Regions from separate parts of the Pantoea sp. CFCC18179 genome, predicted to be linked through region 3. Evidence: riboswitches for the same ligand, from Rfam matches in the RefSeq annotation. Region 3 holds a riboswitch; each other region holds the start of a gene.

Region 1 (4,200 bases), on a different contig from region 3:
AACAGACTCAGCGTTGGTGCTTGCAGCGCACCGGCCACGCCAGTCATAAACGACACGGCCATAAATGAGAGATAAACCGGATTGGGGCGACGCTTGCGCATCAACAGCGATTTCATGCGAAATCCCTTTGCGGATAAAAATGGGGCCGAGAAATGAGGGTAGAAGATTCTACAGCAAAACGAAAAAAGCCAGCAGATAAAGCACTGCTGGCGGTGAAAATGCACCCTACTCAGAAAGAGGTCCCACGCGAGCGGAACCGCTGGCAGAGCGCCATTCATTGCTGAATGCCTCCCGCTCTTCCATTGCCAGCCAGTATGCCTTTAATATGAGGCAGGAAAAACTGAGCGATTCTGAGAAGGAGTTCCCCTTTTATGTCCTCTTCACGTTTGCAACAGCAATTCATCCGCTTATGGCAAAGCTGTCAGGGCCAGGATCAGGAAACCACCTTAAATGATCTGGCCGATCTGCTGCATTGTTCGCGTCGTCACATGCGTAACCTGCTTAATGCGATGCAGCATGAGGGTTGGTTGATTTGGCAGGCGGAAGCCGGACGCGGCAAGCGCTCGACGCTGAGTTTCTGCTACACCGGGCTGGCGCTACAGCAGCAGCGCGCGGAGGATCTGCTCGATCAGGATCGCATCGAACAGTTAGTCCAATTGGTCGGCGATAAGAATCAGGTACGGCAAATGATTGCCGCGCATTTAGGCCGCAGTTTTCGCCAGGGTAAACACATCCTGCGCGTGCTCTATTATCGTCCGCTGCCCAATTTACTGCCCGGTTCGCCGCTGCGCCGCTCAGAAACCCATCTGGCACGGCAAATTTTTAATGGCCTGATGCGTATAAATGAGGAAAAGGGGGAAATCGAACCCGACATCGCGCATCACTGGCAGCAAACCTCGCCGCTGCACTGGCGCTTCTTCCTGCGTCCGGCGATTCGTTTTCACCACGGTCGCGAACTGGAAATGGACGATGTGATTGCCTCGCTGGAACGCATGCGCAGCCAACCGCTGTTTTCACACATTGAAAAACTGCACTCTCCCGCACCGTGGACGCTAGACATTCACCTGAGCCAACCCGATGACTGGTTGCCGTGGCTGCTGGCCAGCGTCAGCGCGATGATCCTGCCTCGTGAATGGCCAACGCTGCGCCAGTTCGCCCGCCAGCCAATTGGCACCGGTCCGTACAGCGTGGTGCGCAATCAGCAAACGCAGCTAAAAATTGCCGCTTTTGATGATTATTTTGGCTATCGCGCGCTGATTGATGATGTGTCGATTTGGGTATTGCCAGAGATCAGCGATGAACTGGTGTATGCCGGAGTCAAACTTCAGGGCGAAACTGCCGATGAGAAATCCGAAGAGAGCCGCCTGGAAGAGGGCTGCTATTTCTTGCTGTACGATCAGCGTTCTGAACATGGCCGCGATGCGCATTTTCGCCGCTGGGTGAGCTATCTGTTTAATCCGATCGCCCTGCTCAATCATGCTGGCGTTGGCTATCAACGTTACTGGTTCCCGGCTTACGGCCTGCTGCCGCGCTGGCATCACCGGCGCGATATTACCGCTGTACAAAAACCAGCAGGATTAACCCAACTGACCATCAGCTGGTACAGCCATCACGTTGAGCATGAAGGCATCGCCAACGCGTTACGCCCGTTGCTGGCGCAGCAAGGTGTCGAGCTGATTACCCGCGAAGTGAGCTACGAAGAGTGGTTCGAAGGCCAGGGAGAAAGCGATATTTGGCTCGGCAGCGTCAATTTTACGCTGCCACTGGAGTACGCACTGTTCGCTCAACTGTTTGAATTACCGCTGATGCATCACTGCATCCCGATTAACTGGCAAGCCGATGCTACGCGCTGGCGACAAAAAATCTTGCCGCTGGCGGAGTGGAGCAAGCAACTTATCGACAGCGATTATTTGCATCCGCTGTTCCATCACTGGCTGCTGCTGGAAGGTCAACGCAGCATGCGCGGCGTGCGCCTCAATACATTGGGATGGTTTGACTTTAAATCCGCCTGGTTCGCGCCGCCGGAGCTGTGATCCTTTCGCGCTGTCATATAAATGTCTAGAATGAGCCGTTCTCAACGGGGTGCCCGGATTTTTGGGCTGAGATAAACCCGTCGAACCTGATCCGGTTAATACCGGCGTAGGGATTTGAGATGTCTTTCTCCTCAGATCCTTTGCGACTCAACCTTATCTTCTCCTCAAGGAGCGCAAAGTGTTAAACAAAGTTCTGCCTGTGTTGCTGCTGGTAGCCGCACCGGCTTTTGCTGCTAAACCGGTTCTCACCGTTTACACCTACGACTCGTTTTCTGCCGATTGGGGCCCTGGCCCGGCGGTGAAAAAAGCCTTTGAAGCGCAATGCGGCTGTGAACTGAAATACGTGGCGCTGGAAGATGGCGTTTCACTGCTTAACCGCGTGCGTATGGAAGGCAAAAACAGCAAAGCCGATGTGGTGCTTGGCCTCGACAACAATCTGGTACAAGCCGCGGAGAAAACCGGCCTGTTTGCCAAAAGCAGCGTCGATACCAGCAACGTGAAACTGCCGGATGGCTGGCATAACGATACCTTCGTGCCGTTCGATTACGGCTACTTCGCCTTCGTCTACGATAAAAACAAACTGAAAAATCCACCGAAAAGCCTGAAAAAGTTGGTCGAAAGCCCAGAAAAATGGCGCGTGATCTACGAAGATCCGCGTACCAGCACGCCTGGCCTCGGCTTGCTGCTGTGGATGCAGAAAGTCTATGGTGACAACGCGCCCGCAGCGTGGCAGAAACTGGCAAACAAAACCGTCACCGTGACTAAAGGCTGGAGCGAAGCCTACGGCCTGTTCCTCAAAGGCGAAGGCGATCTGGTGTTGAGTTACACCACTTCTCCGGCTTATCACATCATCGAAGAGAAAAAAGACAATTACGCGGCCGCGACCTTTAGCGAAGGCCACTATTTGCAAGTGGAAGTTGCCGCCCAACTCGCCAGCAGCAAGCAGCCAAAATTGGCGCAACAATTCATGCAGTTTATGGTGTCACCGGCCTTCCAGCAGACCATTCCCACTGGCAACTGGATGTATCCGGTGATCGCCAGCGATCTGCCTGCTGGCTATCAATCGCTGCCCGTTCCGGCCAACGCGCTGCAATATACGCCTGCTGAAGTCGCCGATCACCGTGCCGCGTGGATCAGCGCCTGGCAACAAGCCGTTAGTCGCTAATGCCGGGTTGGTTAATTCCTGGCAGCGCCGTCGCATTGCTACTGAGCGCGGTGGCGCTGCTGGCGTTTGGTGCTTTAGTGATGGTGGCGCCGGTCACGGACTGGCGCGCCCTGCTCGCTGACAGTTATCTGCATCATGTGTTGGTGTTCTCTTTTGAGCAGGCTTTACTGTCGGCGCTGTTATCAGTGCTGCCCGCGATTTTGCTGGCGCGCGCCTTGTATCGCCGCCGTTTTCCGGGACGCAATCTGTTGCTGCGTTTGTGCGCCATGACGCTGGTGTTGCCGGTGCTGGTAGCGGTATTTGGCTTGTTGAGCGTGTATGGCCGCAGCGGCTGGTTAGCGCAACTGCTTGCTCTGTTAGGATTCGACTACCACTTCTCGCCGTACGGCCTGCAAGGGATTCTGCTGGCACATGTGTTTTTCAACCTGCCGCTGGCAACGCGCATGCTGTTGCAAGCACTGGAAAGCATTCCCGGTGAACAACGCCAGCTAGCCGCACAGCTTGGCTTGCGGGGCTGGAATCTGTTTCGCTGGCTGGAGTGGCCGTGGCTGCGCCGACAGATTCTGCCAACCGCCGCGCTGATATTTATGCTGTGCTTCGCCAGTTTCGCCACGGTGCTGGCTTTAGGCGGCGGTCCGCAGGCCACCACGCTGGAGCTGGCCATCTATCAGGCGCTCAATTTCGATTATGATCCGGGACGCGCTGCGCTGTTGGCGCTATTGCAACTCGGCTGCTGTTTGCTGCTGGTGCTTTTGAGCCAGCGCTTTAGCAAAGCCATTCCCACCGGCAGCCAAAGTATTCGCGGCTGGCGCGATCCGCAAGATTCGTGGACTGCACGCTTCAGCGATATCTTATTGATTGGCCTCGCGTTGCTGCTGCTGTTGCCGCCGTTATTTGCCGTGATTGTTGATGGTTTGCGCGGTGGTGTGGCCGGTGCGCTACAACAAGCGGCGCTGTGGCAAGCCACATTGACCTCGCTGCGTATTGCCATCGGAGCCGGTG
Region 2 (4,200 bases), on a different contig from region 3:
GGAACGGCCACGGTTGGGAAGTCACATAGCGCACATTTTTCACTCGCACATTGCTCTCTTCCATCACTTCGCGCGCCACCGCTTGTTCCAGGGTTTCGCCCACTTCGACAAAGCCTGCCAGCACGGTATAAATGTTGTTGCGATGACGAGCATGATTGGCGAGCAGAATTTCATCGCCACGACGGATGGCGACAATAATGCAGGGCGCAATTTGTGGGTAATAACGTTCACGGCAGTGATGACATAAGCAGGCAAATTCACGCTTACTGAGATGCATTTCATGGCCGCAGTAACCGCACCAGCGATGCGAGCGGTAGAACTCCGCCAGCTGCACGCCGCGTCCGGCGATCTGAAACAGCCCAACATCTTCATCAATCAATTGACGCACTGAAGCCATGCTATCCGGCCTTGATTGACGCACCAGCCACACATTTTCGCCCTGCCATTCGCCAATCAAAATCCCGTCGCTGCCATCCAGTCCAAACTCGCTGGATAAGCCATGCGGCAGCTCGCCCTGCGGCAACCAAAGTTTTTGCTCGTGGCTGACAACCCACCAACCAGCGTCTAAGCTTGAGATCTCACGTTGCATCTTAATCGTTGTCCTTAGCGTCAACTCGCACGCTGAAACCCTAATATTAAGTGTGTAATTAACAACTATAACCTACCTGGAGCCCCATATGCTTACCCAGTTAGATGACCTGACAGAGCGAGTAGGTGGCGGTAATGAATTGGTCGATACGTGGCTGCGCGCCCGTCGACAACTGCTCGTCACCTACTACGAGCTGATTGGCTTGAAGCCGCAAAAAGATGCCCTAACTGCGCTGGATGAACAAGCGCTGGATGCATTTTGTCACAACCTGGTGGATTACCTTTCTACCGGCCATTTCAGCGTGTATGAACACATTGTCAGCGAGATGCAGGGTGATAGCCCATTGTTGGTTGCCGCGCAGATTTATCCGGCACTTGAGGCCAATACCGATCGCATCATGCAGTTGTATGACGGCCATTTGCAGCAGGCGATTAATGACGATAACTGCACGGGGTTTCAGCAGGCGTTATCGGAAGTTGGCGAAGTGCTGGAATCGCGTTTTACGTTGGAAGACAAGTTGGTGCAGCTGGCGTGGGAACATCAACTGGCGCGCCCGCCGGTAGCCAATGACAGCCACATCGCCCGCCCGGCCTAAATCGCAAAAATTGTAAAATACTTGTTATTCCCAAAAAGCCCTCTTATGCTGAATGGGCTTTTTTAATGCCTTTTTATGGCCTTGAAGAGCCAAATTTTGCGATATAAGCGTAGCGTGCGCAGATAGTTCGCGCTCGGACAGCGCGCAGGGACCGGAGCGTACACGAAGTACGTGACGGTCACGAGCACTGCCCAGGCGTGAAATAGCAAGCAAAGCAGCTTATATCGTAAAACTAACACCTTGTCGGAGTGCCCTTAGGGGCTGAGACCGTTAATTCGGGATCCGCGGAACCTGATCAGGCTAGTACCTGCGAAGGGAACAAGAGTAAATATTATCAGCACGCTGCAAGCTGGCGCCCAGCATCGTCGCTGTTACTCCTTCCGAACTCTGGACAAGCAACTTCCCACTTACACAGGAAACTTGCTATGTCTGCTGCTAAAACGTCACGTCGTGAGCAACGCGCGCAAGCGCAAGAATTTATCGATTCACTACAGGGAACCGCCTTCCCTAACTCCAAACGCATCTGGATCACCGGCAGCCGTGCAGATATTCGCGTGCCGATGCGCGAGATTCAGCTCAGCCCCACGCATATTGGCGGCACGAAAGATAACCCGCAATATGAGCAGAACGAACCCGTTCCGGTATATGACACCGCTGGTGCTTATGGCGATCCCGATGCCAAAATCGATGTGCATCAGGGATTAGCCAAGCTGCGCGCCGCGTGGATTGATGAACGTGGCGACAGTGAAACCATCCACCAGCTCAGTTCCAGTTACACGCAGCAGCGTTTAGCCGATGAAGGCCTCGACCATCTGCGCTTTGAGCATCTGCCACAACCGCGCCGTGCCAAAGCCGGTCGCCGCGTGACTCAACTGCACTATGCACGCCAGGGCATCATCACGCCGGAGATGGAATTCATTGCGGTGCGGGAAAACATGGGACGCGAGCGAATCCGGGGTGAAGTGTTATTGCAGCAACATCCCGGCCACAGTTTCGGCGCGCATTTGCCGGAAAATATCACCGCCGAATTCGTGCGCCAGGAAGTCGCCAGCGGCCGCGCCATCATTCCAAGTAACATCAACCACCCCGAATCCGAACCGATGATTATTGGCCGTAACTTTCTGGTGAAAGTGAATGCCAATATCGGCAATTCAGCGGTGAGTTCCTCCATTGAGGAAGAGGTGGAGAAACTGGTGTGGTCGACGCGTTGGGGTGCAGACACCGTGATGGATCTCTCAACCGGCCGCTATATTCATGAAACGCGCGAATGGATTCTGCGAAACAGTCCGGTGCCGATTGGCACAGTGCCGATTTATCAAGCGCTCGAAAAAGTGAACGGCGTGGCGGAAGATCTTAACTGGGAGATATTTCGCGACACCTTGCTGGAGCAAGCGGAGCAAGGCGTGGATTACTTCACCATTCATGCAGGCGTGCTGCTGCGCTATGTGCCGATGACCGCCAAACGCCTGACGGGCATTGTCTCGCGCGGTGGATCGATCATGGCGAAATGGTGCTTATCGCATCACACCGAAAGCTTCCTGTATCTGCATTTCCGTGAGATTTGTGAAATTTGTGCCGCCTATGATGTTGCCTTGTCGTTGGGCGATGGCTTGCGTCCCGGCTCGATTCAGGATGCCAACGATGAAGCGCAATTTGCGGAACTGCACACGCTGGGCGAGCTGACCAAAATCGCCTGGGAATATGATGTGCAGGTGATGATTGAAGGTCCGGGACATGTGCCGATGCAGATGATTCGCCGCAATATGACCGAACAACTGGAACACTGCCATGAAGCGCCGTTTTATACGCTTGGCCCATTAACCACCGATATCGCGCCCGGTTACGATCATTTCACTTCTGGCATTGGTGCGGCAATGATCGGTTGGTTTGGCTGCGCTATGTTGTGCTACGTGACGCCCAAAGAACACTTGGGTTTGCCAAATAAAGAAGACGTAAAACAAGGGCTGATCACCTACAAGATCGCTGCGCACGCCGCGGATCTGGCAAAAGGCCATCCCGGTGCGCAGATCCGCGACAATGCGATGTCCAAAGCGCGATTCGAATTCCGCTGGGAAGATCAGTTCAATCTGGCGCTCGATCCGCACACCGCTCGCGCCTATCACGATGAAACCTTGCCGCAAGAGTCAGGAAAAGTCGCGCATTTCTGCTCAATGTGCGGCCCGAAATTCTGCTCAATGAAAATTACCCAGGAAGTGCGCGAATTTGCCGCCCGCCAACAGGCTGAAGCCCAGCCCATTGAGATTGGCATGGCGCAAATGTCGGATGCCTTCCGCAATCATGGTGGCGAGCTTTACCACGCTGCCGATGCACTTAAAAAGGAAAAAGTATGACTGACGCCTTCCCAGCCACATCCCGGAAACTGGGGCTGTATCCGGTAGTTGATAGCGTGGAGTGGATTGCGCGCCTGCTTGAAGCGGGGGTGCGCACCATCCAGCTGCGTATCAAAGATTGCCAGGATCACGAAGTAGAAGATGCTGTGCGCGAGGCGATTGCACTTGGCAAACAGTATCGTGCCCGCCTGTTTATCAATGATTACTGGCGTTTAGCCATTAAATACAACGCTTACGGCGTGCATCTTGGCCAGGAAGATCTGGATGTTGCTGACTTAGCCGCCATTCGTCAGGCCGGATTACGCCTTGGCTTATCGACGCATGATGATGCCGAGCTGGATCGCGCGCTGGCATTGCGCCCTTCGTACATTGCACTGGGGCACATCTATCCGACGCAAACCAAAGATATGCCCTCAGCCCCACAAGGCGTGGTGGAATTAAAACGTCATCTGGCGCGTTTGCAGGATGTATCAACCGTGGCGATTGGCGGAATTTCGCTGGCGCGCGTACCTGAAGTGCTCGCGACTGGCGTGGGCAGCATTGCGGTAGTCAGTGCAATTACCCAAGCGGCAGACTGGCGCGCGGCAACCGAGGAACTGCTGGCGCTAGTGGAAAATGGAACGCCATCCGCAGAAGCGATGTAATGCACTGTAAGGCGAGCAAGT
Region 3 (4,200 bases):
TTGCAGTTACAGCGTTTAGCGGCAGAACGTCACGACAGCCAGGCGTTTTTAGCGCTGGACGATGAGTTCCACCGCTTGATTGCCGAAGGGATTAATTGCCTGCTGGCGTGGGAAACGGTGGAGAACATCAAAGCCACCATGGACCGCGTGCGCTTTCTGACATTAAGCGAAGTGTCGCCGCCAGAAAGTTTGATTCAGCAGCATCAAAACATCTATAACGCGTTGAAAGCACAAGATGTTGAGGCCGCCGAAAGCGCGATGCGCCGTCATTTGCAGGAGATGATTCTCACCATCACGCCGATTGCCGAACGCAACAGCGAATGGTTTGAAGCGCCTTAAATAATAAGGTCGCCAGAAGTGGCGACCTACGACATCTTTTTAGCCAGCTGAATAACATTCAACCGTTGGCGGCGATGGCAGTTCGTGGACGGCCAGCGCACAGGCCTTGGGAGCATACATTAGTATGTGACCAAGGACGAGCACTGCCCGAACACGAAATGGCGAGTGAGCCAGGTTGAATCAAGCTATCGTCACATCCTTCGACAAATAAACATCCTGCACCGCATTAATCAGCTGCACGCCCTCTTTCAGCGACTTCTTAAACGCCTTACGACCCAGAATCAATCCCATGCCGCCCGCGCGTTTGTTGATTACCGCTGTACGCACTGACTCGGCCACATCGGTGGCACCGGCCGCCGCGCCGCCGGAGTTAATCAACCCTGCGCGACCCATATAGCAGTTCGCCAGCTGATAGCGCACCAAATCGATCGGATTCTCGGTGGTCAGCTTGCTGTAGACGCGCTCATCGGTATGACCAAATTTCACCGCATTGTAGCCGCCGTTATTCTCCGCCATCTTCTGCTTGACGATATCCGCACCAATAGTCGCCGCCAGATGGTTGGCCTGGCCGGTTAAATCGGCGCTGGCATGGTAATCCACGCCATCTTTTTTGAAGTCGTTATTACGCAGATACGCCCACAGCACCGTCACCATACCAAGTTCATGCGCACGCTCAAACGCAGCGGAAATCTCTTCAATCTGACGACGTGATTGCTCAGAGCCGAAATAGATGGTCGCGCCCACCGCTACCGCACCCATGTTGAACGCCTGCTCGACGCTGGCGTACAGCGTTTGGTCATATTGGGTTGGATAGCTCAGCGTTTCGTTATGATTCAGTTTGACCATAAACGGAATGCGGTGCGCATAGCGACGCGCTACCGATGCCAGCACGCCATAAGTGGATGCTACGCAGTTACAACCGGCTTCAATCGCCAGTTCAACAATGTTTTTGGGATCAAAATAGGCCGGATTGGCAGCAAACGACGCGCCCGCCGAGTGTTCAACGCCCTGATCGACCGGCAGAATTGACAAATAACCGGTGCCCGCTAAGCGGCCGGTGTTGTACAGCGTTTGCATGTTGCGTAATACGGTAGGAGAACGATTGTTGTCGATCATCACGCGATCAACATAATCCGAGCCTGGTAAATAAAGGCTATCCGCTGGAATGGTCATGCAGCGATGTTGAAGAAGAGTGTCCGCTTCTTTGCCCAATAACTGTACGATGTCCGTCATGTTCGCTCCTGAAAAGTGGCTGGATTGGAACCGGCACCTGCCGATTCGCCCCCAACAGCCTGGACCGAAATGCGCCACGCTGGCAAATTGCTGACTCCATTTTTCAGACGGATTCGCAGTATAAAAGCGGCAATCTGGCGTTACGCCCTACCACCATTGATGGAAATGGTGCACCGGCCCAATGCCCTTACCAACCTCCAGCGAATCAGCATGCAGCAGCGCCTGTTGCAGCCACGCTTTGGCTGCCGCCACCGTTTCTGCCCAATCGTTATGGCGTGGACGCAGCGCCGCCAACGCCGCCGATAGCGAACAACCGGTGCCGTGGGTATGACGCGTGTTAACGCGCGGCGCGGTAAAGCGCAGACGGCTGACGCGGGTGATCAACCAATCCGGGCTCTCGGCATCGCTAAGATGGCCGCCCTTCATCAGCACCGCTTCACAGCCCAAATCGAGCAGCGCATCGCCCTGCTGCAACATGGTTTTCTCATCTTCTGCCATGGCGCGGCCTAGCAAGGCCGCGGCTTCCGGCAGATTGGGGGTGATCAGCGAAACCTGCGGCAGCAGTATTTCCCGCACGCTGGCCACCGCATCTGGCGACAGCAATGCATCGCCGCTTTTGGCAATCATCACCGTATCCAGCACCACAAATGGCAAGCTGGCGCGTTTCAGCCGTTCAGCCACCAGCTCGACAATTGCGGTTTCCGACAGCATGCCAATTTTGGCGGCATCAATGCGCACATCATCCAGCACCGAATCAAGCTGCGCGCCAACGAAATCAGGTTCGATGCGATAAACCGACTGCACGCCACAGGTATTTTGCGCCACTAGCGCGGTGATCACGCTGGTGCCATACGCGCCGAGCGCGGAGAAAGCTTTGAGGTCAGCTTGAATACCTGCACCACCGCTGGGATCGGTGCCGGCAATGGTCAGCGCATTGATGCGTTTTGCAGAAGGTGCGCGTGGCGCGGTGGAGAGAAAGTGCGAATTCATATAGCTCCCAACCGGCGATCAAGAAGGCGAATGCGGTCAGGCATCTGACTTCCCTACGCTGGCATTATCCAGATCAGGTCAGCGGGTGTATCTCAGCCCTGTGTTAGAGGGGCACCCCGAGTCAAAACAACGTTGGGAGCATAGGCAAGACAGTATTCGAAAGCAAGCAGCTACGATTCAGTCGTGGAGATGTCTCACAAATTTACATGTTACTCATTCGTGTAACTTATTGATTAAAGTCCTTAAAAGCGATCATTTTTGCGTACTGAGTCATAGTTTGTAATAAATCCCATTGATAATTCGCGTCGCGAAAAATAGCATCCCAACCAATTTGTTTCACGATGAAACAGTTTTGGAAAATTAATTATTAATGGAAGCATCACGGAGGATTTATTATGCGCAGGATCCCACGCGCGCCGCTGTCCACTGCGGTTATCACCGCGTTGATTGCCGGCTCATTTATTCCCAACCACTCCGCTCAAGCCACTGGATTTGTTGACGATTCTTCACTCTCTGGCAATCTGTTTTATTGGCAACGTCAGCGCGATCGCAAAGAGATGGATCCGCAAAAAGGCAGTTACGGCCAATACGATGCCAATCTGCACCACGCCTCTGCCAATGCCAATCTTGATTTCTCATCCGGTTACGCTGCTGATGTAATTGGCTTTGATCTGGCAGCCTATGGTGCGCTGGAACTCAGTGACAGCGGTCCGGCTGCACCGAATGAAATCGGCTTCAGTAACGCCCGCACCCGTTGGGATGAGGACTGGAGCGGAGATAAGGGTGGTTTAAGTATTTATAAAGCGGCACTCAAAGCCAAATGGCAGGATAGCTGGTTGCGTGCGGGCTATTTACAACCAAGCGGACAAACGATTTTAGCCTCGCACTGGAGCTTCTTACCGGGCACCTATCGCGGCGTGGAAGCTGGTTCCGCTTTTGATTTTGCCGATGCGGGCGCCCTGTCGTTCTCATGGATGTGGGCCGATGAATACAAAGCGCCGTGGTATCGCGACATGTATAACTTCCGCAAAGCCGATGGCCTCACCGATATTCCGTGGCTGCAATCCTTTGGTGCCAAATACGATTTCAAAAACACGCTGGTGATCGAAGGTGCGTACGGTCAGGCGGCGAATTATATGGATCAATATTTCGCCAAAGCCGCCTATCAGCTGCCGCTGGCGGGTTCACCACTGCGTACCAGTTACCAGTTCTACGGCGCTAAAGATCGTGACAACAGCGGCGTCGGCCAAGTGAACGACGTTTATGACGGCCTCGCCTGGTTACAAGCACTGACATTCGGCTACACCGCGGGCGCGTTTGATTTTCGCCTTGAGGGCACGTGGGTTAAAGCGGAAGGCAATCAAGGCTTCTTCCTGCAACGCATGACGCCTTCTTATGCCGGTTCGAACGGGCGCATGGATGTGTGGTGGGATTCGCGCTCTGACTGGAACGCCAACGGCGAGAAAGCCGTGTTTGCGGGTGTGATGGTCGATCTTGGGCATTGGCAACTGCCGGGCTGGCAAGTGGGTACTTCCTACGCTTACGGCTGGGATGCCAAGCCCTCCACCAACCCGATTTATGACCAAAGCCAACGCCTGAAAGAATCAGCGTGGAACTTAGACCTGGTTTATACGATCC

What was found. Region 3 has a riboswitch for thiamine pyrophosphate ahead of thiD (bifunctional hydroxymethylpyrimidine kinase/phosphomethylpyrimidine kinase). Riboswitches for the same ligand answer to the same signal wherever they lie in the genome.
Region 1: another riboswitch for thiamine pyrophosphate. It lies ahead of thiB (thiamine ABC transporter substrate binding subunit); the one in region 3 lies ahead of thiD (bifunctional hydroxymethylpyrimidine kinase/phosphomethylpyrimidine kinase).
Region 2: another riboswitch for thiamine pyrophosphate. It lies ahead of thiC (phosphomethylpyrimidine synthase ThiC); the one in region 3 lies ahead of thiD (bifunctional hydroxymethylpyrimidine kinase/phosphomethylpyrimidine kinase).

The regions. Positions count from the first base shown of each region.
Region 1 is NZ_JBNBPM010000009.1:41,199-45,398, reverse strand. It holds gene ACPUC7_RS16955 (MFS transporter) at 1-116, opposite strand, end outside; gene sgrR (HTH-type transcriptional regulator SgrR) at 372-2,033, shown strand; TPP riboswitch at 2,069-2,164, shown strand; gene thiB (thiamine ABC transporter substrate binding subunit) at 2,212-3,198, shown strand; gene thiP (thiamine/thiamine pyrophosphate ABC transporter permease ThiP) at 3,198-4,200, shown strand, end outside.
Region 2 is NZ_JBNBPM010000025.1:7,228-11,427, forward strand. It holds gene nudC (NAD(+) diphosphatase) at 1-589, opposite strand, end outside; gene rsd (sigma D regulator) at 678-1,184, shown strand; TPP riboswitch at 1,419-1,519, shown strand; gene thiC (phosphomethylpyrimidine synthase ThiC) at 1,610-3,535, shown strand; gene thiE (thiamine phosphate synthase) at 3,532-4,179, shown strand.
Region 3 is NZ_JBNBPM010000001.1:688,279-692,478, forward strand. It holds gene ACPUC7_RS03280 (GntR family transcriptional regulator) at 1-339, shown strand, start outside; gene fbaB (class I fructose-bisphosphate aldolase) at 520-1,572, opposite strand; gene thiD (bifunctional hydroxymethylpyrimidine kinase/phosphomethylpyrimidine kinase) at 1,720-2,562, opposite strand; TPP riboswitch at 2,596-2,691, opposite strand; gene chiP (chitoporin ChiP) at 2,958-4,200, shown strand, end outside.